Regions from separate parts of the Rhodoferax sp. P1_F3 genome, predicted to be linked through region 1. Evidence: predicted binding sites of a transcription regulator. Region 1 holds the regulator's gene; each other region holds the start of a gene.
What was found. Region 1 encodes sigma-54, which starts transcription at its own class of promoters, with help from an activator protein. Its sites were predicted from a motif close to TGGCANGNAANCTGCTTT; they were not measured.
Positions count from the first base shown of each region.

Region 2: a site for sigma-54 is predicted at 1,844-1,861, ahead of AC1DZ5_RS17795 (CmpA/NrtA family ABC transporter substrate-binding protein). Genes of this name have one in related genera too.
Region 3: a site for sigma-54 is predicted at 5,157-5,174, ahead of glnK (P-II family nitrogen regulator). Genes of this name have one in related genera too.

Region 1 is NZ_JBFUBO010000008.1:183,928-191,171, forward strand. It holds gene argS (arginine--tRNA ligase) at 1-820, shown strand, start outside; gene AC1DZ5_RS14810 (SPOR domain-containing protein) at 848-1,525, shown strand; gene AC1DZ5_RS14815 (thiol:disulfide interchange protein DsbA/DsbL) at 1,589-2,242, shown strand; gene AC1DZ5_RS14820 (exopolyphosphatase) at 2,327-3,259, shown strand; gene lptA (lipopolysaccharide transport periplasmic protein LptA) at 3,334-3,945, shown strand; gene lptB (LPS export ABC transporter ATP-binding protein) at 3,942-4,718, shown strand; gene rpoN (RNA polymerase factor sigma-54) at 4,718-6,328, shown strand; gene AC1DZ5_RS14840 (THUMP domain-containing class I SAM-dependent RNA methyltransferase) at 6,325-7,244, shown strand, end outside.
Region 2 is NZ_JBFUBO010000012.1:22,569-29,812, reverse strand. It holds gene AC1DZ5_RS17810 (GNAT family N-acetyltransferase) at 1-395, shown strand, start outside; gene AC1DZ5_RS17805 (ANTAR domain-containing response regulator) at 403-1,050, shown strand; gene AC1DZ5_RS17800 (hypothetical protein) at 1,117-1,566, shown strand; gene AC1DZ5_RS17795 (CmpA/NrtA family ABC transporter substrate-binding protein) at 2,037-3,281, shown strand; gene ntrB (nitrate ABC transporter permease) at 3,311-4,252, shown strand; gene AC1DZ5_RS17785 (ABC transporter ATP-binding protein) at 4,249-5,088, shown strand; gene AC1DZ5_RS17780 (MFS transporter) at 5,334-6,548, shown strand; gene AC1DZ5_RS17775 (hypothetical protein) at 6,737-7,244, opposite strand, start outside.
Region 3 is NZ_JBFUBO010000002.1:657,710-664,953, reverse strand. It holds gene glcF (glycolate oxidase subunit GlcF) at 1-31, opposite strand, end outside; gene glcE (glycolate oxidase subunit GlcE) at 47-1,204, opposite strand; gene AC1DZ5_RS05835 (SMP-30/gluconolactonase/LRE family protein) at 1,294-2,205, opposite strand; gene AC1DZ5_RS05830 (aldose 1-epimerase) at 2,202-3,068, opposite strand; gene AC1DZ5_RS05825 (ammonium transporter) at 3,180-4,712, opposite strand; gene glnK (P-II family nitrogen regulator) at 4,733-5,071, opposite strand; partial or broken gene AC1DZ5_RS05815 (YifB family Mg chelatase-like AAA ATPase) at 5,323-6,219, shown strand; gene AC1DZ5_RS05810 (hypothetical protein) at 6,337-7,244, shown strand, end outside.

The sequences.
Region 1 (7,244 bases):
AACCTACGAGTTGGATGGCGCGTTGTGGCTCAAGTCCACGGAATACGGTGATGACAAAGACCGCGTCATGCGCAAGCAGGACGGCAGCTACACCTACTTTGTGCCCGATGTGGCGTACCACATCGCCAAGTGGGAGCGCGGCTTCACCAAGGTGGTGAACATCCAGGGTACCGACCACCACGGCACCATCGCACGGGTGCGCGCCGGCCTGCAGGCGGCGGGCGTGGGCATTCCCCAGGGCTACCCCGACTACGTGCTGCACACCATGGTGCGTGTGGTCAAGGGGGGTGAAGAGGTCAAGATCAGCAAACGCGCGGGCAGTTATGTGACGTTGCGTGATCTGATCGAGTGGACCAGCAAGGATGCGGTGCGCTTCTTCCTGCTCTCGCGCAAGCCCGATACCGAGTACACCTTCGACGTGGATTTGGCCGTGGCCAAGAACAACGACAACCCGGTCTACTACGTGCAGTACGCGCATGCGCGCATCTGCTCGGTGTTGGCCACCTGGGGTGGCGATGTGGCCAGCTTGAAGACGGTGGACTTGTCGGCGCTGCAAAGCCCGCAGGCCCAGGCGTTGATGCTGTTACTGGCCAAATACCCCGAGATGCTGACCGCGGCGGCCGCCGACGAGGCGCCGCATGACGTGACCTTCTACCTGCGCGAACTGGCCGCCAGCTACCACAGCTATTACGATGCCGAACGCATCCTGGTGGACGACGAAGCGGTGAAACTGGCGCGTCTGGCGCTGGTCGCGGCCACGGCGCAGGTGTTGCACAATGGCCTGGCTGTGCTGGGCGTGAGTGCCCCGCAAAAAATGTGATCCAACTGATTGAAGAGAAAGCAGCGCATGAAGTTTGAACGTGGCGGAACCATTGTCGGTTTCATTGTGGGCGTGGTGGTGGGCCTGGGGGCCGCATTGGCCGTGGCGGTGTACGTCACCAAGGTGCCGGTGCCGTTCATGAACAAGAGCCAGAGCCGCAGTGCCGACCAGGACGCGGCCGAAGCCCAGAAGAACAAAAACTGGGACCCCAACGCGCTGCTCTACGGCAAGAACCCGGCCCCCGCCGTGCCCACGGCCACCGCACCGGCATCTGCCGCGTCGGGCGCCAAGACGGCGGCCAAGCCAGACGCAAAGACCGAGGCCAAGGCGGAAGCCAAAACCGACCCCAAGGCAGACGCCAAGACTGCGGCCAAGCCGGATGCCAAGGGCGAACTCAAGCCCGCCGTGTCGGCAGACCCCCTGGGTGATCTGGCCAAGGCCAAGGCCGGTACAGCCGCCGAAGGCGACGCGTTCTCCTATTTTGTGCAGGTAGGCGCCTTCCGTACGGCCGAAGACGCCGAGGCGCACCGCGCCAAGCTCTCGCTGAGCGGCATCGAGACCAAGATTTCCGAGCGCGAGCAGTCGGGCCGGCCGGTGTTCCGGGTACGCGTAGGCCCGTTTGACAAAAAGGACGATGCCGACAAGGCCAAAGACAAGCTGGACAAGAGCGGTCTGGAAACCGCCTTGGTGCGCGTGCAGCGCTAAGCGGCGCTGGAACTTTCCCCGCCCAGTCCACTCACATCCGGGCACTTTGGAGCTTTTGAACCCATGAAACGTCGCGAATTTACCCAAGCCGCCACTGGCGCTGCCTTTGCATCCTCCGCCCTGTGGGCCAGCAGCGCCCAGGCGCAGGCCAAAGGCCCACAGCCCGGCACCGATTACCAGCCCGTGGACCCGCGCGCTCCGGTGGAAGCACCCGCTGGCAAGGTCGAAGTGGTGGAGTTCTTTTGGTACAGCTGCCCCCACTGCAATGCGTTCGAGCCCACGCTGCAAGCCTGGATTCCCAAGCTGCCCAAGGATGTGTCCTTCCGCCGTGTGCCCGTGGCCTTCCAGGATAGTTTTGTGCCCCAGCAGCGCCTGTACTACGCGCTCGAAGCCATGGGCCTGGTGGAGAAGCTGCACGCCAAGGTGTTTGCCGCCATCCACGTCGAGAAGCTGAACCTCAGCGGTGGCGACGCCATCGTCGAGTGGGTGGCCAAGCAGGGCGTGGACAAGGCCAAGTTTGTCGAGCAGTACGGTTCGTTCAGCGTGGCCACCAAGGCTACCAAGGCTGCCCAACTGCAAAACGCTTACAAGGTCGAAGGCGTGCCCGCCCTGGGCGTGGCAGGTCGCTTTTATACCGATGGCTCCATCGCCGGCAACATGCAGCGCGCGCTGCAGATCGTGGACGCGTTGATCGTCCAGGCGCGCACCGCTCGCTAAAAAACGCCCCTCTGCACGCGCCGCAGAGGGATCCCACAGGGCTAGAATGATTTGTCATTCAACCCCTTTGTGGAGAGTCTTCCCATGGCACACCCCAAGTACCGGCTGGTCACCCGCAGTGATTTTGATGGGCTGGTGTGCGCAGTCCTGCTCAACGAGCTGGACCTGATCGACGACATCAAGTTCGTCCACCCCAAAGACATGCAGGACGGCAAGGTGGAGGTGTCCGACCGCGACATCACCACCAACCTGCCGTACGTGCCGGGCGTGCACCTGGCCTTTGACCACCATGAGTCGGAGACGGTGCGCAACACCGGTGAGCGCCCCAACCACATCATCCTGCCCGATGCCGACTCGGCCGCGCGCGTGGTGTTTGACCACTATGGCGGCGCCAGCCGCTTCCCGGCGCGCTTCCACGACATGATGGAAGCGGTGGACAAGGGCGACTCGGCCCGCTTCAGCCACGACGAAATCATGGCCCCCACGGGATGGGTGCTGCTGAATTACCTGATGGATTCGCGCACCGGTCTGGGCCGCTTCCGCGAATTCCGCGTCAGCAACTACCAGCTGATGATGGATTTGATTCAGTACTGCCGCCACCACGGCATCGACGACATCCTGCAGCTGCCCGACGTGGTGGAGCGCGTGGAGCTGTATTTCGACCATGCCGCCAAGGCCAAGGAGCAACTGTTGCGTTGCTCCACCGTGCATGGCAACCTGTTGGTGCTGGACCTGCGCAACGAAGACACCATCTTTGCGGTGAACCGTTTCATGGTCTACGCGTTGTTCCCGCAGACCAATATCTCCATCCACGTGTTGTGGGGCTTGCAAAAGCAAAACACCGTGTTTGCCACCGGCAAATCCATCACCAACCGCACGTCGAAGACCAATATTGGCGACCTGATGCTCAGCTACGGCGGGGGTGGCCACGCCAATGCGGGCACCTGCCAAGTGGAGAACGACCGCGCAGCAGACGTGTTGCAGGCGCTGATCGCCAAAATTAACGCCGACGGCTGAGTCGGCCAGGGCGCGAAATGCGCAAAGCGCTCGGTACAATGGCCGAAGCGCTTTTGAGCAAGTTTCGTGCCTTTATGAAAAATACCCTTTTGTCGGTGTCCTTGTGGCTGGCTCTGTCCAGCGTGGTGGGGCACGCCTGGGCCGAAAAGGCCGACCGAAACAAGCCCATGAACGTGGAGGCCGACGCCCTGCGCTACGACGACGTCAAGCAGGTCAGCGTGTTCAGCGGCCATGTGGTGCTGACCAAGGGCAGCATCTTGATCCGTGGCGCCCAGATCGAGGTGCGCCAGGACCCCGATGGCTACCAGTACGGCCTGGTCACCGGCTCGACCGCCACGCCGGCGTTTTTCCGGCAAAAGCGCGAAGGCCTGGATGAATTCATTGAGGGCGACGGAGACACCATTGAATACGACGGCAAGGCCGACACCGTGCGCTTTGTCAAAAAAGCCCAGTTGCGCCGCCTGCGCGGGGCCACGCTGGCCGATGAGGTAACGGGCGCCGTCATCCTCTACGAAAACCTGACCGACAAATTCACTGTGGATGGTGCCCCCAAGACCGCTGCCGCCCCGGCCGGCCGTGTGCGCGCCATGCTGACGCCCAAACCCGAGGCCGAAGCTGCCCCTGCTGTGTCCCAACCCAGCCCGACCCTGCGCGCTACGCCACAACTTGAGAAGGCCGCCCAGTGAGCGAGCCCACCCAAGAAGCCCCGGACACCAGCACCGGGCGGCTGGAAGCCCGGCATTTGCAAAAGTCGTACGGCAAGCGCCAGGTGGTGAAGGACGTGTCGCTCACCGTGCGCACTGGCGAGGTGGTTGGCTTGCTAGGCCCCAACGGCGCGGGCAAAACCACGTCGTTCTACATGATCGTGGGCCTGCTGCGCGCCAGCGCGGGGGACATCACCATCGACGGCCATTCCATCGAGCACATGCCCATTCACCGCCGCGCGCGGCTGGGGCTGGGCTACCTGCCGCAAGAAGCCTCGATATTCCGTAAACTGAATGTGGAAGACAACGTGCGCGCCGTGCTAGAGCTGCAGCGCGACGACGCAGGCAACCCGCTCAAGTCGGCCGAGATTGAGGCACGCCTGACCGCGCTCTTGCAAGACCTGCGCGTGGAGCACCTGCGCGAGTCGCCCTCGCTGGCCCTGTCGGGCGGCGAGCGCCGCCGTGTGGAGATTGCGCGTGCGCTGGCCACGCGGCCGCGCTTCATCCTGCTGGACGAACCGTTTGCCGGCATCGACCCGATTGCGGTGATCGAGATCCAGCGCATCATCAACTTCCTCAAGGGCCGTGGCATCGGCGTGCTCATCACCGACCACAACGTGCGCGAGACCCTGGGCATCTGCGACCACGCCTACATCATCAGCGACGGCCATGTGCTGGCGCAGGGCACCCCCTCCGAGATCGTGAACAACGCCGATGTGCGCCGCGTCTATCTCGGTGAGCATTTCAAAATGTGATGAAGCAGGGCCTCTCGCTACGCGTCTCCCAACACCTGGCGCTCACGCCCCAGTTGCAGCAGTCCATCCGTCTGCTGCAGCTCTCCACGCTGGAGCTGAGCCAGGAGGTGGAGCAGATGCTGGACGAAAACCCCTTTCTGGAGCTGACCGAAGAGCGGGCCGAGCGCGAGGACTTCGGCCTGAACGCGGTGGACGCCACGGTGAGCGAGGGTGACCGCCTGTCCGAGAACAGCGAAGTCGATTACGCGCCCAACGCGGTGGCGGACTACGCCACCTCCACCAGCACCAGCAGCAATGACGAAGAAACCACGCCGCTGAGCAGCAGCGACGAGCCCAATTGGGAAGGCGATGGCACCACCGAGATGACGCCCGACGACGGCGAGTGGGGTGTGGATGCCAAGGCCCGGGCCAACAACCTGGGTGACGACGAAGAGAAAGACGCTACTGAGCTCGCGCGCTCGGCCGAGTCGCTGCAGACCTTTTTACACCGCCAGGCCCTGAGCCTGCGCACCAATGCCACCGACGCAGCCGCGCTGCGCTTCCTCATCGAATCGCTCAATGACGATGGCTACCTGGAAGACCCGCTGGAAGAGTTGGCGCGCAGCCTGAACCCTGGTGACGAAGAACAGTTGCAGGACCTGGTGCACCATTTCACCGTGGCGCTGGGCCTGCTGCACAGCCTGGAGCCTGTGGGCGTGGGGGCGCGGGACCTGGGCGAGTGCCTGCGCCTGCAAGTGGCTTACCTGCTGGCCCAGGCCGAGGAAGAGGGCGAGGACGAGCGCGCAGAGGTGCTGCAGGTGGCGCTGGGCATTTGTCGCCAACCCATGGACCTGCTGGCGCGGCGCGACATCAAGCGCCTGGTGCAGATGGGTGTGGGCAGCGACACCCTGGTGCGCGAAGCCATTGCGCTCATCGCGCGGCTGGAGCCCAAGCCCGGGCGCCGCTTTGTGGACGTGGAGCGCAACATCGTGGTGCCCGACGTGCTAGTGGTGGCGATTGGCAAGGCCGGCGGCATCCCCAAATTCCGCGTGCAGCTCAACCCCGAAGTGATGCCGCGCCTTAAGGTGCATGACATTTACGCCAATGTGCTGCGCAACCACCGCGGTGGCCGCGACGGTGCGGGCCACGCCGCGCTTCAGCAGCGTCTGCAAGAGGCACGCTGGTTCATCAAGAACATCCAGCAGCGTTTTGACACCATCCTGCGCGTGAGCACGGCCATCGTGGAGCGGCAGAAAAATTTCTTCACCCACGGCGAGCTGGCCATGCGTCCCCTGGTGCTGCGCGAGATTGCCGATGAGCTGGGCCTGCACGAATCCACCATCAGCCGCGTGACCACGGCCAAGTACATGGCCACGCCGTTTGGCACCTTCGAGCTCAAATACTTCTTCGGCTCGGGCCTGGGCACCGAGAGCGGTGGCAATGCCTCCAGCACCGCGGTGCGCGCGCTCATCAAGCAGTTCATTGCCTCCGAGAGCAGCAAGAAGCCCTTGAGCGACAACCAGATTTCCGACATGCTCAAGGAGCAGGGCATCGAATGCGCCCGGCGCACCGTGGCCAAATACCGCGAGGGCCTGAAGATCGCCCCCGCCTCACTCCGCAAAGCGCTATGAACCAACTGACCCTTTTTCTCCCCTGCGCCGCCGGCGTGGAGGAGTACCTGGCGCCGGAGATCTTGCAGATCACCGGTCTGCCGCCCGGCTGCGTGACCAAGCAGCGCGGCGGCGTGGCCGTGCGCACCTCGTTTGCGCACGCCATGTTGCTCAACCTGTACTGCCGCCTCTCGCAGCGCGTGCTGGTATTGGTGTCGTACACCGAATACCGCAGTGAACAAGACCTGTACCGTGCCGGCCTGCAAGTGCCATGGGAGCAGTGGTTTAGCCCGAAGGAAAGCATCAAGGTCGAGGTGACCGCGCAGCACAGCCCGCTGACCTCGCTGAACTTCGCTGCGCTCAAAGTCAAGGACGCCGTGTGCGACCGTTTCCGCGAAGTGGCGAATGGCGTGCGCCCCGACGTGAACACGCAGTGGCCCGATGTGCGCATCTATGCCCACCTGACCACCGACAGCTGCTCGCTCTACATCGACACCTCGGGCGAGCCGCTGTTCAAGCGCGGCTGGCGCGAGGACAAGGGCGACGCCCCGCTGAAAGAAACCTTGGCCGCCGCCATGATCGCCGCCAGCGGCTGGGCCTCGGGCGATGACGACCTGATGCCGCTGTACGACCCCTGCTGCGGCAGCGGCACGGTGGCCATTGAGGCCGCGCAGATTGCCTGCAACATCGCGGCGGGTTCGCTGCGCCGCTTTGCGTTTGAGAAATACCGGCCCTTCCGCAGCCAGGAATGGGCGGACATGAAGGCCGAGGCCGCCGCCAACGTGGTCAAGCCCGAACCGGGCCAGACCGCGCTGATCTACGGCAGCGATGTGTCGCACCGCATGGTGGACTTTGCCCAGCGCAATGCCCAGCGTGCCGGTGTGGCCGATGTGATCGAGTTCCGCGGTGGCGATGCGCTGCAGCGCATGCCCCCAAT
Region 2 (7,244 bases), on a different contig from region 1:
GGTCCCCCACACCGACCAAGCATTGGGCCGCGGTGTACACCGCGCCGGGCTTTGACCCAGTAGATGGCCAGCACCGCCTGCAGGCGCTGAGCCGCGGCCAGCAAGGCGTGTACGCCAGTCTGGTGCAAGACGGCCAACCGCTGTGCGCGGGCACCGCGGTCTACAGCCAGGGCTGGGCCAGCCTGCACGGGCTGCGCACCGTGGTGGACGCACGCGACCGGGGCTTGGCCGCACAACTGATGGCCTGCCTGGCCCAAGAGGCCCTGCGGCGTGGCCTGACGGAAACGTTTTTGCAGGTGGAGGCAGAAAACACCGCCGCCCTGGCCCTGTACCAGCGCGCGGGCTTTGTTACCGCCTGGCGTTATCACTACTGGCGTGAATTTTGCGTGCCATGATGTGCCTATGACCGAGCCGCTTCGCATCGTCGTGATCAACTCTGACCTGCTGGTCGATGACCCGCAGGATGCGCACATGTTCAGCCAGGCCGAGCGCTCGCGCAGCCTGCGCATTGGCCTGCTGGAAAGTGGCTTTAACCTGGTGGCGTCGTTGCCAGCCGATGTGTACCTGACCGAACGTCTGGCACAGCTGCAGCCCGACATGATCATTGTGGACGCCGAGAGCGACGCGCGCGACGCGCTGGAGCATGTGGTGATGGCCACGCGCGACGAGCGCCGCCCCATCGTCATGTTCACCAACGACAACGACAGTGGTAATGCGCGCGCAGCCGTGGCCGCCGGTGTGTCGGCCTACATCGTGGCGGGCTTGCAGACCGAGCGCATCCGCCCCATTCTGGACGTGGCCATGGCCCGTTTTCAGCACGAGCAGGCCCTGCGCCAGGAGCTGGCCGCCACGCGCACCGAACTCAACGAGCTGTCCGCCGTGCTGCAGGACCGCAAAGTGATTGACCGCGCCAAGGCCATGCTGATGCAGCGCCAGCAGCTCAGCGAAGAAGCCGCCTACGCCAAGCTGCGCAAGACCGCGATGGACAAAAACCTGAAGATTGTGGAAGTGGCCCAGCGCATGCTGGACGTGGCCGACCTGCTGTCCTGACACAGGCAAACAACTGGTTACGAGTGGTTCACACAATTGGCACAAATCAGAACTAAGCTGTACCCCATGCAACCCGAAATCCCTATCGAACAACTGGCCGCCGAGGTGTACGACGCTGCGCCCGCTGCAGAAAAAGAGCGCATGGTGTCGCAGCTGGTGGGCAAGATTTACGAAACTGCGCCGGCCGCCGTGCGCAGCAACCTCATCCTGACGCTGATGAAGCCGCTGGGCGTGCTGTCCTTGGTGGCGGTGGCCGACGGCATCTTTGCCAAGATCCGCTTTCGCGGTGGCTGGCCCGATGTGCAGGTGCTGCCCGATGACGTGAAGAATGTGGAACCCCAGGACGTGGTGGCCCTGACCCACTATGCGCAGCAGGTCAGCTTGCATGTGCTGGACGGCCTGGCCCGCGTGGTCACCTCCTCGCCAGTTCTGGCGACTTCCGCCGCCGCTGCGCTGCTGATCCACATCCTGATGCAGCGCCACGGCGTTGAGCGCCGCGCCAAGATCCGCGACTAAACCCGCCGCCGAACCCTCTCAACGGTCGCAGGCTGCGCCACCGGCCAGCCTTGCAGCAGCGCAAACAGCAGGCGCCCAGCGACTACGCGCCCCAAACCACGGCATAAACACCTGGCAAGTTCCCGGCAAGCGCCTGCTACTGGGGCCTTTTCCCGACGTTGGTGCAGCGCACAAAACCAGTGCACCGTCTGCATTTTTAAATAGAACATGCCTCTAGCCCCCGTATTCATTGCGCAAGCAGCTCCTGAATTAATAGCACCCCATAGCAGGAGCAACCTGGCACAGACATTGCATTAATCCGTGCGAGACCGGCAACGGTCATGCACTGCACCCCATCTAACGGCGGGTAGGGCGCAGGGCAAACAGGACAAAGGCGTCCCCACGGGTTGACTCGCGCACTGCGCAGTCAACCCAGTGCGGACGCCTTTTTTGTTTTTCGTTTTGTGTTTTTCACTTCTGGAGCGTGTGCCATGACTGATCTTCTGAAAGCCAAACTCAGCCGCCGTGCTGTTCTGCAAACCGCGGCCGTAGGCGTGGTGGGCATCAACCCTGCGCTGCGCGCTGCGGTGTACGCCGGTGGCTCTGACGCCCCGGAGAAAACCGAGGTCAAGATCGGCTTCATCCCGCTGACCGACTGCGCCAGCGTGGTGATGGCCTCGGTGCTGGGCATCGACAAGAAATACGGCGTCACCATCATCCCCAGCAAGGAAGCCAGCTGGGCCGGTGTGCGCGACAAACTGGTGAACGGCGAGCTGGACTTTGCCCACGTGCTGTATGGCCTGGTGTACGGCGTGCACCTGGGCGTGGGCGGCCCCAAGAAAGACATGGCCGTGCTAGCCACGCTGAACAACAACGGTCAGGCCATCACCCTGTCCAAAAAACTGGCGGACAAAGGCGCGGTGGACGGCCCCAGCCTGGCCAAGCTGATGCAGACCGACAAACGCGAATACACGTTTGCGCAAACCTTCCCCACCGGCACGCACGCCATGTGGCTGTACTACTGGCTGGCCGCCAACGGCATCAACCCCATGGCAGATGCCAAGGTCATCACCGTGCCACCGCCCCAGATGGTCGCGAACATGCGCGTGGGCAACATGGACGGCTACTGCGTGGGCGAGCCCTGGGGACACCGCGCCATCATCGACGGCATCGGTATCACCGCCACCACCACGCAGGACATCTGGAAGGACCACCCCGAAAAGGTGCTGGGCACCACGGGCGATTTCGTCAAGAAGTACCCCAACACTGCACGTGCCGTGACCGCCGCGATTCTGGAAGCCGGCCGCTGGATCGACGCCAGCCTGTCCAACAAGAACAAGATGGCCGAAACCATTGCCGACAAGAGCTATGTGAACACCAGCGTGGACGCGATCAACCAGCGCATTCTGGGCCGCTACCAAAACGGCCTGGGCAAGACCTGGGATGACCCCAACTACATGAAGTTCTACAACGACGGTGCGGTGAACTTCCCCTACCTGTCGGACGGCATGTGGTTCCTGACACAGCACAAGCGTTGGGGTATTTTGAAAGAACACCCCGATTACCTGGCTGTGGCCAAGCAGATCAATCAGATCGACATCTACAAGCAGGCCGCCACTGCCAGCAAGACCCCGGTGCCCAAGGACGTGATGCGCACCAGCAAGCTCATGGACGGCATGGTCTGGGACGGCAAGGACCCCAAGAAATACGCCGACAGCTTCAAGGTCAAAGCCTGAGTTTTTGCGGGACTGAATAGGAGATCCATATGGTCAGCGCTGTTTTCCACTCCCCCTTGGCCACGTCGGCCGAAGGGTCTGCTATCAAAAAGGAAGCTGCTAGCGCAGCATCCACGGGGGCTAGCATGCAAAAAGCAACTAAACCTGCGGCTGTGGCGGCAACGCCCACCGCTGCCAAGCCGGGCTACGACTGGCGTGGCTTGGCACTGATGGTGCTGCCACCCGTGATGGGCCTGGCGCTGCTGGTGGGCATCTGGGCGCTGGTCAGCATTGGCACCAAGAGCAGCATCCCCAGCCCCTGGGAAACACTGCAGCAGGCCATCACCATCTTCAGCGACCCGTTCTACCGCAAAGGGCCGAACGACCAGGGTGTGGGCTGGAACGTGCTGTTCTCTTTGGAGCGCGTGGCGCTGGGCTTTGGCCTGGCCGCGGCCGTGGGCATTCCTGCGGGTTTCATGATCGGTCGCTTTGAGTTTTTGAGCCGCATGTTCAACCCGCTGATCAGCTTGCTGCGCCCTGTGTCGCCCTTGGCCTGGTTGCCGATTGGCCTGCTGGTGTTCAAGGGTGCGAACCCTGCCGCCATCTGGACCATCTTCATCTGTTCCATCTGGCCCATGATCATCAACACCGCGGTGGGCGTGCAGCGCGTACCGCAGGACTACATGAACGTGGCCCGCGTGCTGAACCTGTCTGAGTGGAAGATCGTCACCAAGATCCTCTTCCCCTCGGTGCTGCCCTACATGCTGACCGGCGTGCGCCTGGCAGTGGGCACGGCCTGGCTGGTGATCGTGGCGGCCGAGATGCTGACCGGTGGCGTGGGCATTGGCTTCTGGGTCTGGGACGAGTGGAACAACCTGAACGTCAAGAACATCATCATCGCGATCTTCGTGATCGGCATCGTCGGGCTGATTCTGGAATACGCCCTGATCAAGATCGCAACCGCATTCACATTCGAAGAGGTGAAGTCATGAGCACTGTGTCCGCCAACACCAAGTACATCGAAATCCAGGGCGTGGCCCAGACCTTCAAGACCAAGAAGGGCCTGTTCCCCGCACTGCGCGATATCAACCTCACCGTGGCCAAGGGCGAGTTTGTTGCGCTGATCGGCCACAGCGGCTGCGGCAAGTCCACGCTGCTGAACCTGATTGCCGGCCTGACCACACCCACCGAGGGCTCGCTGATCTGCGCCAACCGCGAGATCAACGGCCCCGGCCCCGAGCGCGCAGTGGTGTTCCAGAACCATTCGCTGCTGCCCTGGCTCACCTGCTTTGAGAACGTCTACCTGGGCGTGGAGCGCGTGTTTGGTGCGGGTGCCAAGAGCACTGGCGCTGCCTCTGAAAACAAAGCGCAACTGAAGGCGCGTACCGATGCCGCACTGGCTCTGGTGGGCCTGACCGCTGCGGCGCAAAAGCGCCCTGGCGAGATCAGCGGCGGCATGAAACAGCGCGTGGGCATTGCCCGCGCACTGGCCATGGAACCCAAAGTGCTACTGATGGACGAACCCTTTGGTGCGCTGGACGCGCTGACCCGCGCCAAGCTGCAGGACGAGCTGCTGGAGATCGTGGCCCGCACCCAAAGCACGGTGGTGATGGTGACGCACGATGTGGACGAGGCCGTGCTGCTGTCGGACAAGATCGTGATGATGACCAACGGCCCGGCCGCCACCATTGGCGAAGTGCTCAGCGTGGACCTGCCCCGCCCACGCAACCGCGTGGAGCTGGCCGACAGCCCGCAGTACCTGCAGTACCGCAAGGCCGTGATCGACTTTTTGTATACACGCCAGGCCCACGTGGAGAAGGCGGCCTAACCGCAGCTTCCGGCCACACACACAAAAGGGCGCCCTCCACGGCGCCCTTTTTTTGTGCATGAACCGCACTCAAAACAGGCACAGATCCTGCTTGAACAAATTACGACCAACGAAGGTCTAGCAGTGTTGCGGTTGATCGCCTACCGTCAGGGTAGGCGCGCACTTGGTGTCTGAAGCCCTAGCGGCTCCAGCGATTTCCGCACGTCCCCCCCTCCCACAGCCCCTCTTCTCTACGGAGCCCATTCATGGCCGGATTTCGTCAATTTTTAAAAAGCGGACATACCCCTACATTGTTCGCTGCATTTTTTTACCTGACGTTCTCATTCGTCATCTGGGTGATGAACGGCGCCATGGCGCCCTTCATCAGCGAACAGTTTCAGCTCAGCGCCGCCCAGAAGGGCTTTCTGCTGTCTATCCCCATCGTGGCTGGCGCCATCATGCGCTTTCCCTTGGGGTTGCTCGCGCAATACGTGGGGCGCAAGACCGCAACGCTTGTCGAGCTAGGCCTGATTTTCTGCACCATGTGTTTCGGCTACTTCTTCGTGCACTCCTATGACGACCTGCTGAAGATGGCACTGTTACTGGGCGTAGCGGGCGCCAGCTTCGGCGTGGCCATGTCGCTGGGCTCGGGCTGGTATCCGCCCAAGTACAAGGGCTTGGCCATGGGCTTGGTGGGCGCGGGCAATGCGGGTACCGCGCTGGCCGCGCTGCTGGCACCACCCCTGGCCCAGGCCTACGGCTGGCAGACGGTGTACGGCTTTGCCGCCCTCGCTTCGCTGCTCCCCATGGTCGTCGTGTTGCTGATGGCCAAGGAGCCGCCGGACCGTGATGAGCATGCCTCCATGCGCGAACATCTGGCCTGCCTGCTGGAGAAGGATGGCTGGGTCTTTAGCCTGATCTACGTGGTGACCTTTGGCGGCTTCATCGGCATCGCCACGTTCCTGCCCACTTATTACTACGACCAGTTCGGCGTGAGCAAAGTGCAGGCCGGGCAGCTCACGATGCTGGCCGCGCTGATGGGAGCCGTGGTGCGTGTCGCAGGGGGCTGGATTTCCGACCACTGGGGGGGGGTCAACACACTGACCGTAGTGCTGGTGGCCGTCGCACTGGCGCTGGTCGGTGTGGGGCTGTCCTCGGGCTCGTTGGTCATGACCACGCTTCTGCTGATCCTGTGCTTTGCAGCCCTGGGCGCTGGTAACGGCGCGCTGTTCCAGCTAGTGCCGCTGCGCTGGCCCACCTCCACAGCGGTGGCCGGCTCCATGATCGGTGAAATCGGTGCACTGGGTGGAGGCACCATCCCGGCCCTGATGGGGCAGTCCAAACAGCACTTGGGCAGCTTCCTGCCCGGCTTTGTGGTGCTGGCCGTGTTTTCCCTTCTGATGCTGGGCGTCATGCGCAAGATGCAAGTCCGCTGGACCCGCACTTGGGCCGAAAAGGGAGGTCGTGCGCGTAGCGCATGAGCCTCGCGCAGCGAGGGTAGAACGCGAAGCGTTCGTGCCTCACTTTCAGTGCAGGCTCACTTGCGAAGCAAGTTAAGCGAAGCGTGCCGGAACTAAAAAGGCGGGCGCGCACGCGGCGCCTAACAATCAATCGCTACTAAAACAGTAGCTAGCCGCGCAGATCCCACGGGGGCTGCGCGGCTTTTTTTCTACACATCCATCGCGTTGGCAGGAACACTGATGTGCGCAATAGGCGGCCTGTGCACCATGCAGAACAGGATGTGAATGGGGACATAGACAGAGGCGAAACGGTAGATGGCGTGTTGAAATGCATCCACCGACAAGTCGCTATTCAGGTTCAAAGTGACCTGGGCTGAATATCGTGCGGCATACAGAAACAGGACGGGCGACGACAGGAGTTCTTGCAACACAGCCCAACCCAAACCACCGGCCACTGCTGCTATCCAAAACCAGACTCCGTTGAGCCGCCTGGAAGAATAAGTCCCTATTGCAGACATGCCCAGCGCAAGTCCCAAGGTGCAAAACCCATACAGAGCAAAGAAGAAGACCAGATTTGAAGGAAGATGTCCGTCAGCAAGCTGAAACCCCACCAAGTAGGCGGCCCCGAACAACAGGATTGGGCTTGTGTAGAAGATGAGCCAAGGCAGTTTTTGGGGGCGTCTCGTCTGCAATTGACTTCGCAACCATTGGAACCCT
Region 3 (7,244 bases), on a different contig from region 1:
GCTGGTACTCGGGAGCGAGGTGGGTTTGCATGGGCGAGGTGGGGGCCTAAAGATCGGCGCAGAGGCGCCCCGGGTTGAACAGGCCCAGCGGGTCAAATGCAGCCTTGAGCCGGCGGGTGATGGCGTCCTTGGCCGGGTCTTTGGTGCCAAATTGGCATCCAGCCCCCGTGGAATATGCGCGAGCAGCTACAAAAATAGTAGCATTTCCTGATGCCTGGCGTGCCGCCGCTTGCAGTTCTGCGCCAGCCTGCAACGGCGCCCAGAGCCAGCGCAGGCCGCCGTGCCATTCCACCAACTGGGGCCATCGCAGGTCGAGCACTGGCGCCGTGGGCGCCACGGACAGGCGCCACAGCACCAGCTCCGGCGCAGGCGGCGCAAAAAATGGCAGGCGCTGGTCGCGGCACAGCGCCCAGTCGGCAGCGGCCAGGGTTGTGTCCATGCGCTGGCCGGGCGCCTCGGCCAGCATCTTCTGACTGGCCGCCTCCACCGCAGCCACAGCGCCACGCAGGCGTACAAACAGCAGGTCTTGCCCGCCCCCAGGCGCCGTGTCGTCATGCACCCAGCAGCTGGCGTTCAGCGGCAGCGGCTCACCGCCCCAGCGGTGCAACTGCTCCAGCGCATGGGCCTGATCCAGGTCGAACACGAGCGTAGCCTCGGCCGGCGCCACAGGCAGCACCTTGAGCGACACCTGGGTAATCACCCCCAGCGTGCCCATGGCGCCCACCATGAGGCGTGAGACGTCGTAGCCCGCCACATTTTTCATGACCTGACCGCCAAAGGTGAGGTGCTCGCCCTGGCCGTTGATGCACTGCAGGCCCAGCACATAGTCGCGCACGCTGCCCACGCTGGCACGTGCCGGGCCCGCCAGGCCGCTGGCCACCAAACCGCCTACTGTGGCGGGCGACGGCGTGTCGGCACCGCTGGACCACACGAAATGCGGAGGTTCAAACGGCAGGCATTGCCCCTTTTCGGCCAGCGCAGCCTCCAGCTCTGCCAGCGGTGTACCCGCAGCTGCGGTGACCACCAGTTCGCTGGGCGCGTAGTCCAGGATGCCGCTGTGGCCCCGCGTATCCAGCAACTGTGCGGGCTGGATGCTGCCGACAAAGTCCTTACTGCCACCCCCGCGGATCTGCAGCGGGGTGCGCTCGGCCACGGCCGTGCGGACCTGGTCCAGCAATTGGGTGAGGGCGGGGCTATCGGGCATGGCGCCGATGGTAAAGCGCTGCCCTATGCCCCGGTGTGAATTTTTTGGCGCCTGCACCACCAAAAATTTGGTGGCTCAGGCAGCGGGACTCAATCGACGAAAAAATTGACCGGCAGGCCCGGCACATCCACCCGCATCGAGAAAACCGCACCGGACAACGGCATGGCGGCCAACTCGGCCGCGCTGCGGCCATGGCGCGCGGTGGTCACGTACAAGGTCTTCAAGTCCTCGCCCCCAAAGCAGGGCATGGTGGGGCACTGCGCGGGCACGGGGTATTCGGCCAGCAGCGTGCCATCGGGGGCGAACTTGCAAATGCGGCGGCCTTCGAACATGGCCGCGTAGTAGTTACCCTGCACATCCACCGCCGCGCCATCGGGGCGGCCTGCGTAACTGGTGGTCTCAAAGGTCCAGTCCGCCGGCTTGGGCGCGCACAGCTGGAAGCTGCGCTGCCCGTCCAGAGTGTTGGTCTGCAGGTCGTAGTCCCAGGCGTGCACCACGTGGTTGGGTGTGTCGGACCAGTAAATCGTCTGGTTGTCCGGGCTCCAGGCCAGGCCGTTGCCCGTGAGGGCCCCGGCTGCGTGCTGCACCACCTCGGGCACGCCACGGCGGCAGTCGATGGAGAACAACGCCGCCGCGCGGCGGGCCTTGGGCTCGTCGATGGTGCCCACCCAGAAGCGGCCCAGCGCATCGCATTTGCCATCGTTGGCGCGCACCGCGGCCGTGTCATACGGCAGGGTCACGATGGGCTCCAGCGCCCCGCCCCACTCCCGCGCGCGGAACACGCCGTGGCGCAGCGCGATGACCAGCCCACCAGACGCGGCAGGCGCAATACAGCCGGGCTCAGTGGGCATGTCCCAGGCCTGCACGCTGCCCATGTAGACATTGGCGCGCAGCAGCTTTTTGCCGGGAATGTCCACCCAATACAGCTGCTGCTCCGTGGGGTGCCAGAACGGCGATTCGCCGAGTTCGAAAGTATCTTGACTCAGGGGCTGCCAGCTCACAGGGCACGCTCCACGTCGATGCGCATTTCGCAGGAATAGGTCTGGCCCGGCTGCAGCACCACCACGCCCAGATCCCCTCCAGCGGCACCCGTCTGGGCCATCAGGTTGAGCGCGTTGTTCACATGGCTGACCGGCTCCACGGCAATGTTGTCGCGCTGCGGGTTGGTGTAGACCACCAGATGGCTCAGCGCCGACGAGACGCGCACGCGCATCACACTGTCGTGCAGGGTCAACACGCCGCCCCAGCCGTCAAAACAATGGTCCACCGTGAGCGACTCCAGCGTCTGGTGCAGGCCAGGGTGGGCTACGCGGTGGGTGGGCAGTTTGTCGGAGCCCATTTCCCATCGGCCCGTGGCGGAGAACTGCACCTCGGTGCCCGGGCGCTTGGGAAAGTAGGGATGCCAGCCCAAGCCCACGGGCGCCGCCACGAGTGACTGGTTGGTGATGGACAGCGTCATCTCCAGCGCCCCCGCCTCGAGCTTGAAGGCCTGGGAACAGTCGAAGTCAAACGGCCAGGACGCGTCGGCCTTGTGTTCAAACGACAGCAAGGCGAACTGCTCCGTGGATTCCAGCACCGCCCAGGGCCGCTGCCAGCCCACACCGTGGATGGTGTGGGGCTCAGGGTCGAAATTTTTGATCAGGGGGTGGCTGGTGCCGGCCCATTGCAGCTGGCCATGGCCAATGCGGTTGGAAAACGGAACCAGCGGGTAGCTGGCCGACTGGCGCACCGACTGCATCTGGTCGCCGGGCACCGAACTCAGCACGGGGTCGGCACCCAGCCACAGCCCGGCAATGCTGCCGCCCAGTTCAGGTTTGATCTCGCACAGCAAATCGCCGTTGCGCAAAGTGAGTGTGGAATTCATGGCGGCATTGTGCACCCGCAGGTCCCAAAAAAACGGCCCAGCAGGACCGAAATCCTGCTGGGCCGAAATCTCAAGAAGAATTGAAACTGGCTCGTAACCGAATCCTGAGGATTAGCGGCTGTAAGCGGTTTCGCCGTGGGACGTGATGTCCAGGCCTTCGCGCTCGTCTTCTTCGCTGACACGCAGACCGATGGTCAGGTCCACCAGCTTGAAGGCGATCACAGACACCACACCGGACCACACGATGGTGATCAGCACAGCCTTGGTCTGGATCCACACTTGCGAAGCGATGGAGTAGTCAGCAGCGGTGATGCCAGTGGCTGTCACCCAGTCAGCCACGAAACCGGGGCCACCCAGGGAAGGCGAGTTGAACACGCCGGTCAGCAGCGCACCCAGAATACCGCCCACGCCGTGCACGCCGAACACGTCCAGTGTGTCGTCAGCGCCCAGCAGTTTCTTCAGACCCGTCACACCCCACAGGCAGACGAAGCCAGCCAGCAGACCGATGATCAAAGCACCACCGATACCGACGTTGCCGGCAGCAGGTGTGATCGCAACCAGACCCGCCACAGCACCGGAGGCGGCACCGAGCATGGAGGCCTTGCCTTTGTGCAGGGCTTCACCCAGGGACCAGGACAACACGGCAGCAGCCGTAGCAACGAAGGTGTTGATGAAGGCCAGGGCAGCGAAGCCGTTGGCTTCCAGAGCAGAACCGGCGTTGAAACCGAACCAGCCCACCCACAGCAGAGACGCACCGACCATGGTCAATGTCAGGCTGTGAGGTGCCATGGCTTCCTTGCCGTAACCAATGCGCTTGCCAACCATGAACGCGCCGACCAAGCCAGCCACAGCAGCGTTGATGTGCACCACGGTACCGCCAGCGAAGTCCAGTGCGCCGGATTGCCAGATGTAACCGGCAGTGGCGTTGACCTTGTCCACCACGTCTTTGCTGGTGTAAGCGTCAGGGCCGGCCCAGAACCACACCATGTGGGCAATGGGAGCGTAGGAAAAGGTGAACCACAACACCATGAACAGCAGCACAGCGGAGAACTTGATGCGTTCTGCGAAGGCGCCGACGATCAGGCAGCAGGTGATACCGGCGAACGTGGCCTGGAAGGCGGCAAACACGATCTCAGGAATGACCACACCCTTGCTGAAGGTGGCAGCGTTGGCGAAGGTGCCAGCGGCGTTGTCCCAGATGCCCTTCATGAACAGGCGATCCAGGCCACCGAAGTAGGCGTTGCCTTCCGTGAAGGCCAGGCTGTAACCGTAGATGAACCACAGCACCACGATCAGCGAGAACGTGACCATGACCTGCATCAGCACGGACAGCATGTTCTTGCTGCGTACCAGGCCGCCATAGAACAGGGCCAGGCCAGGAACCGTCATCAAGATCACCAACAGAGTGGAGACCATCATCCAGGAGGTGTCGCCCTTGTTGGGCACGGGAGCAGGCGCGGCCTCTGCTGCGGCAGGAGCAGCGGCGGCGGCTGCGGGGGCCGCAGCAGCGTCAGCAGGTTTGGCTTCTGCAGCGGGTGCAGCAGCAACGGGTGCGTCGGCGGGTTTGGCGTCTTCGGCCAGGGCGAACGACCCGGCTGTCAGCAGGCTCAGGCCCAGGGCCAGGGAAGCAAGCAGTTTTTTCATGTTATTGGCTCTCTTTCGGGTTACAGCGCTTCTTTACCGGTTTCGCCGGTACGAATGCGCACGACCTGTTCCAGGTTGTAGACAAAAATCTTGCCGTCGCCGATCTTGCCGGTACGTGCAGCACCTTCGATGGCTTCGATCACGCGGTCCACCAAAGCGTCGTCAATCGCCGCTTCAATCTTCACCTTGGGCAGAAAATCGACCACGTATTCCGCACCGCGGTACAGCTCTGTGTGGCCTTTTTGACGTCCGAAGCCCTTGACTTCGGTGACGGTAATACCTTGCACACCAATGCCAGACAAGGCTTCTCGCACCTCATCGAGCTTGAACGGTTTAATGATGGCCGTTACGAGTTTCATGTGTTCACCTCAGCTTGATAACAGTTGAATACAGACACCGGGTCTGGCTGGTCTGCTTCTCCACGGGTCTGGAGATAACACCCCTAAAGCAGAAGGCATGCCAAGTTAAAAAGCCCTGTATTTCGCAAGGCTACGCCCCAAGCAACACGGACTGGAGTAACATTACTGTACATAAATACAGCATGCACTTAACTGGTGCAATTCGTGTGCATGCACTGCCTTGCAGCGCACCGTTTTGGGAGCATAGAGCTATGAGCTTGTCTTTGGTGCAGAGTCGCGCTCTGCTGGGGCTGGAAGCAGCCAAGGTCACCGTCGAAGTGCATTTGGCCAATGGCCTGCCCAGCTTCAACTTGGTCGGCCTGGCCGATGTGGAGGTCAAAGAGGCCCGCGAACGAGTGCGCTGCGCCATCCAAAACAGCGGGCTGGAATTCCCCCATAACAAGCGCATCACCGTGAATTTAGCCCCCGCCGACCTGCCGAAAGACTCTGGGCGGCTGGATTTGCCCATTGCACTGGGTATTTTGGCGGCCAGTGGGCAGATCGATGGGACCGCATTGACCCAATATGAGTTTGCCGGGGAGCTGTCTTTGTCCGGAGCTTTGCGGCCGGTGCGCGGCGCATTGGCCATGGCGCTGGCCCTGCGCACAGCCCAGGTCAGCACCCGTTTGGTGCTTCCGCCTGACAGTGCCGAAGAAGCGGCGCTGGTGCCAGACTCCCATGTGGTGCGGGCCCGGCATTTGCTGGACGTGGTGCGCCACTTTGCCCCACCCGCTGCGCCCGGCACAGCCGAGATCGCACCCACCCCCGAAGACCCGGACGGCTGGGTACGCGTACTCGGCACCCCACCGGGTTTGCGTCTGCGCGGAGCCGATATGGCCGACGTCAAGGGCCAAGCGGGCGCCAAACGTGCACTGGAAATTGCGGCGGCGGGCGGACACTCGCTTTTGTTGGTAGGACCGCCGGGGTCGGGCAAGTCCATGCTGGCGCAGCGGTTTGCCGGCCTGCTGCCCGATATGAACACTGACGAAGCGCTGCAAAGTGCGGCCATCGGGAGTCTCTGCGGTCGCTTTGATCTGCGGCGCTGGGGGCAACGCCCTACTTGCAGCCCCCACCATTCGGCCAGTGCAGTGGCGTTAGTGGGAGGTGGGTGTGAATTTCAGAAATTAGTGCGAAATTACTGAATAAGATGCGACATACCCATTGTCGCGTCGGCACTCAAGTCTGGGTGCGCCGGCCTTATCGGGATAACCACTGTGTTCTAAGCGATGCCTATTCAATTCACGCAAGACATTCTGAAACTGCCAATAGTTGCCCGTCTCGACAACCTCCGAGAGGACAAAGGTCCGTTGGTAGCCTGGTCATACAGTGGTATCTATAAAAACACCCAAGAAAATTCACAACCACGTGTGCTTGTCGGTTTTCGAGAGCTCGTTGCTGACAAACTCCTCTCTGATGAAGTCGTCTTTCGAACAATCCCACTAACGGCAGTTGGTCAAGTACGCGTCGGCTCGATTTGGGAAGCCGGAAGCAGCAACTCAGCACTCAGCTATGAAGTACGTGACTTCGATGTCAACTTTTCAGCTGGCCATTGGCGGTTTGTCTCTTTCGGGAGCGCGTGGGATGCCCGCGAGCCCGACATCTATCCCTCAGATATCCATCGCCTTAAGTATCAGAGAGATAGGAATTGGTACATCGAATTCAAACTGCCGAATGGCGGCAAATTATTCGTCCCTTGCATTGAGTTTTTTTCAAGGTGCTACGGCAGATCCAACGAAGTAAATCGCATTCTTGCGACATACGACTGGGATGAGGCACAGCGACGGCTCTATGCCCCAATAGACGAACCCGAAGAGGCGGGGAAGTGGAAGGTCAAGCTAAGAATGCGACTGCGCAATGGCGACACCACGTTTTTAGCGCACGCCAAATACGATCCATACACAACTAGCGCAGCCAAATCGATCTACTCTCAAATTGAAAGCCAATACTCCCCGGAAAGCAAAAATCCTCTATTTATTCAAGCGGGCCCGTGGTTTCAGGGGCCTGCTGAACTCCGATGTTGTGGAGTCACATTCAACAATGGTCGTTCCTTCCTAGCACTCCAGATCAACGGATGCAGCGATCCACAGGGGACTTTGATTGAGCGTGATCGAGAGAACACCGAGAAAGTCTTAGA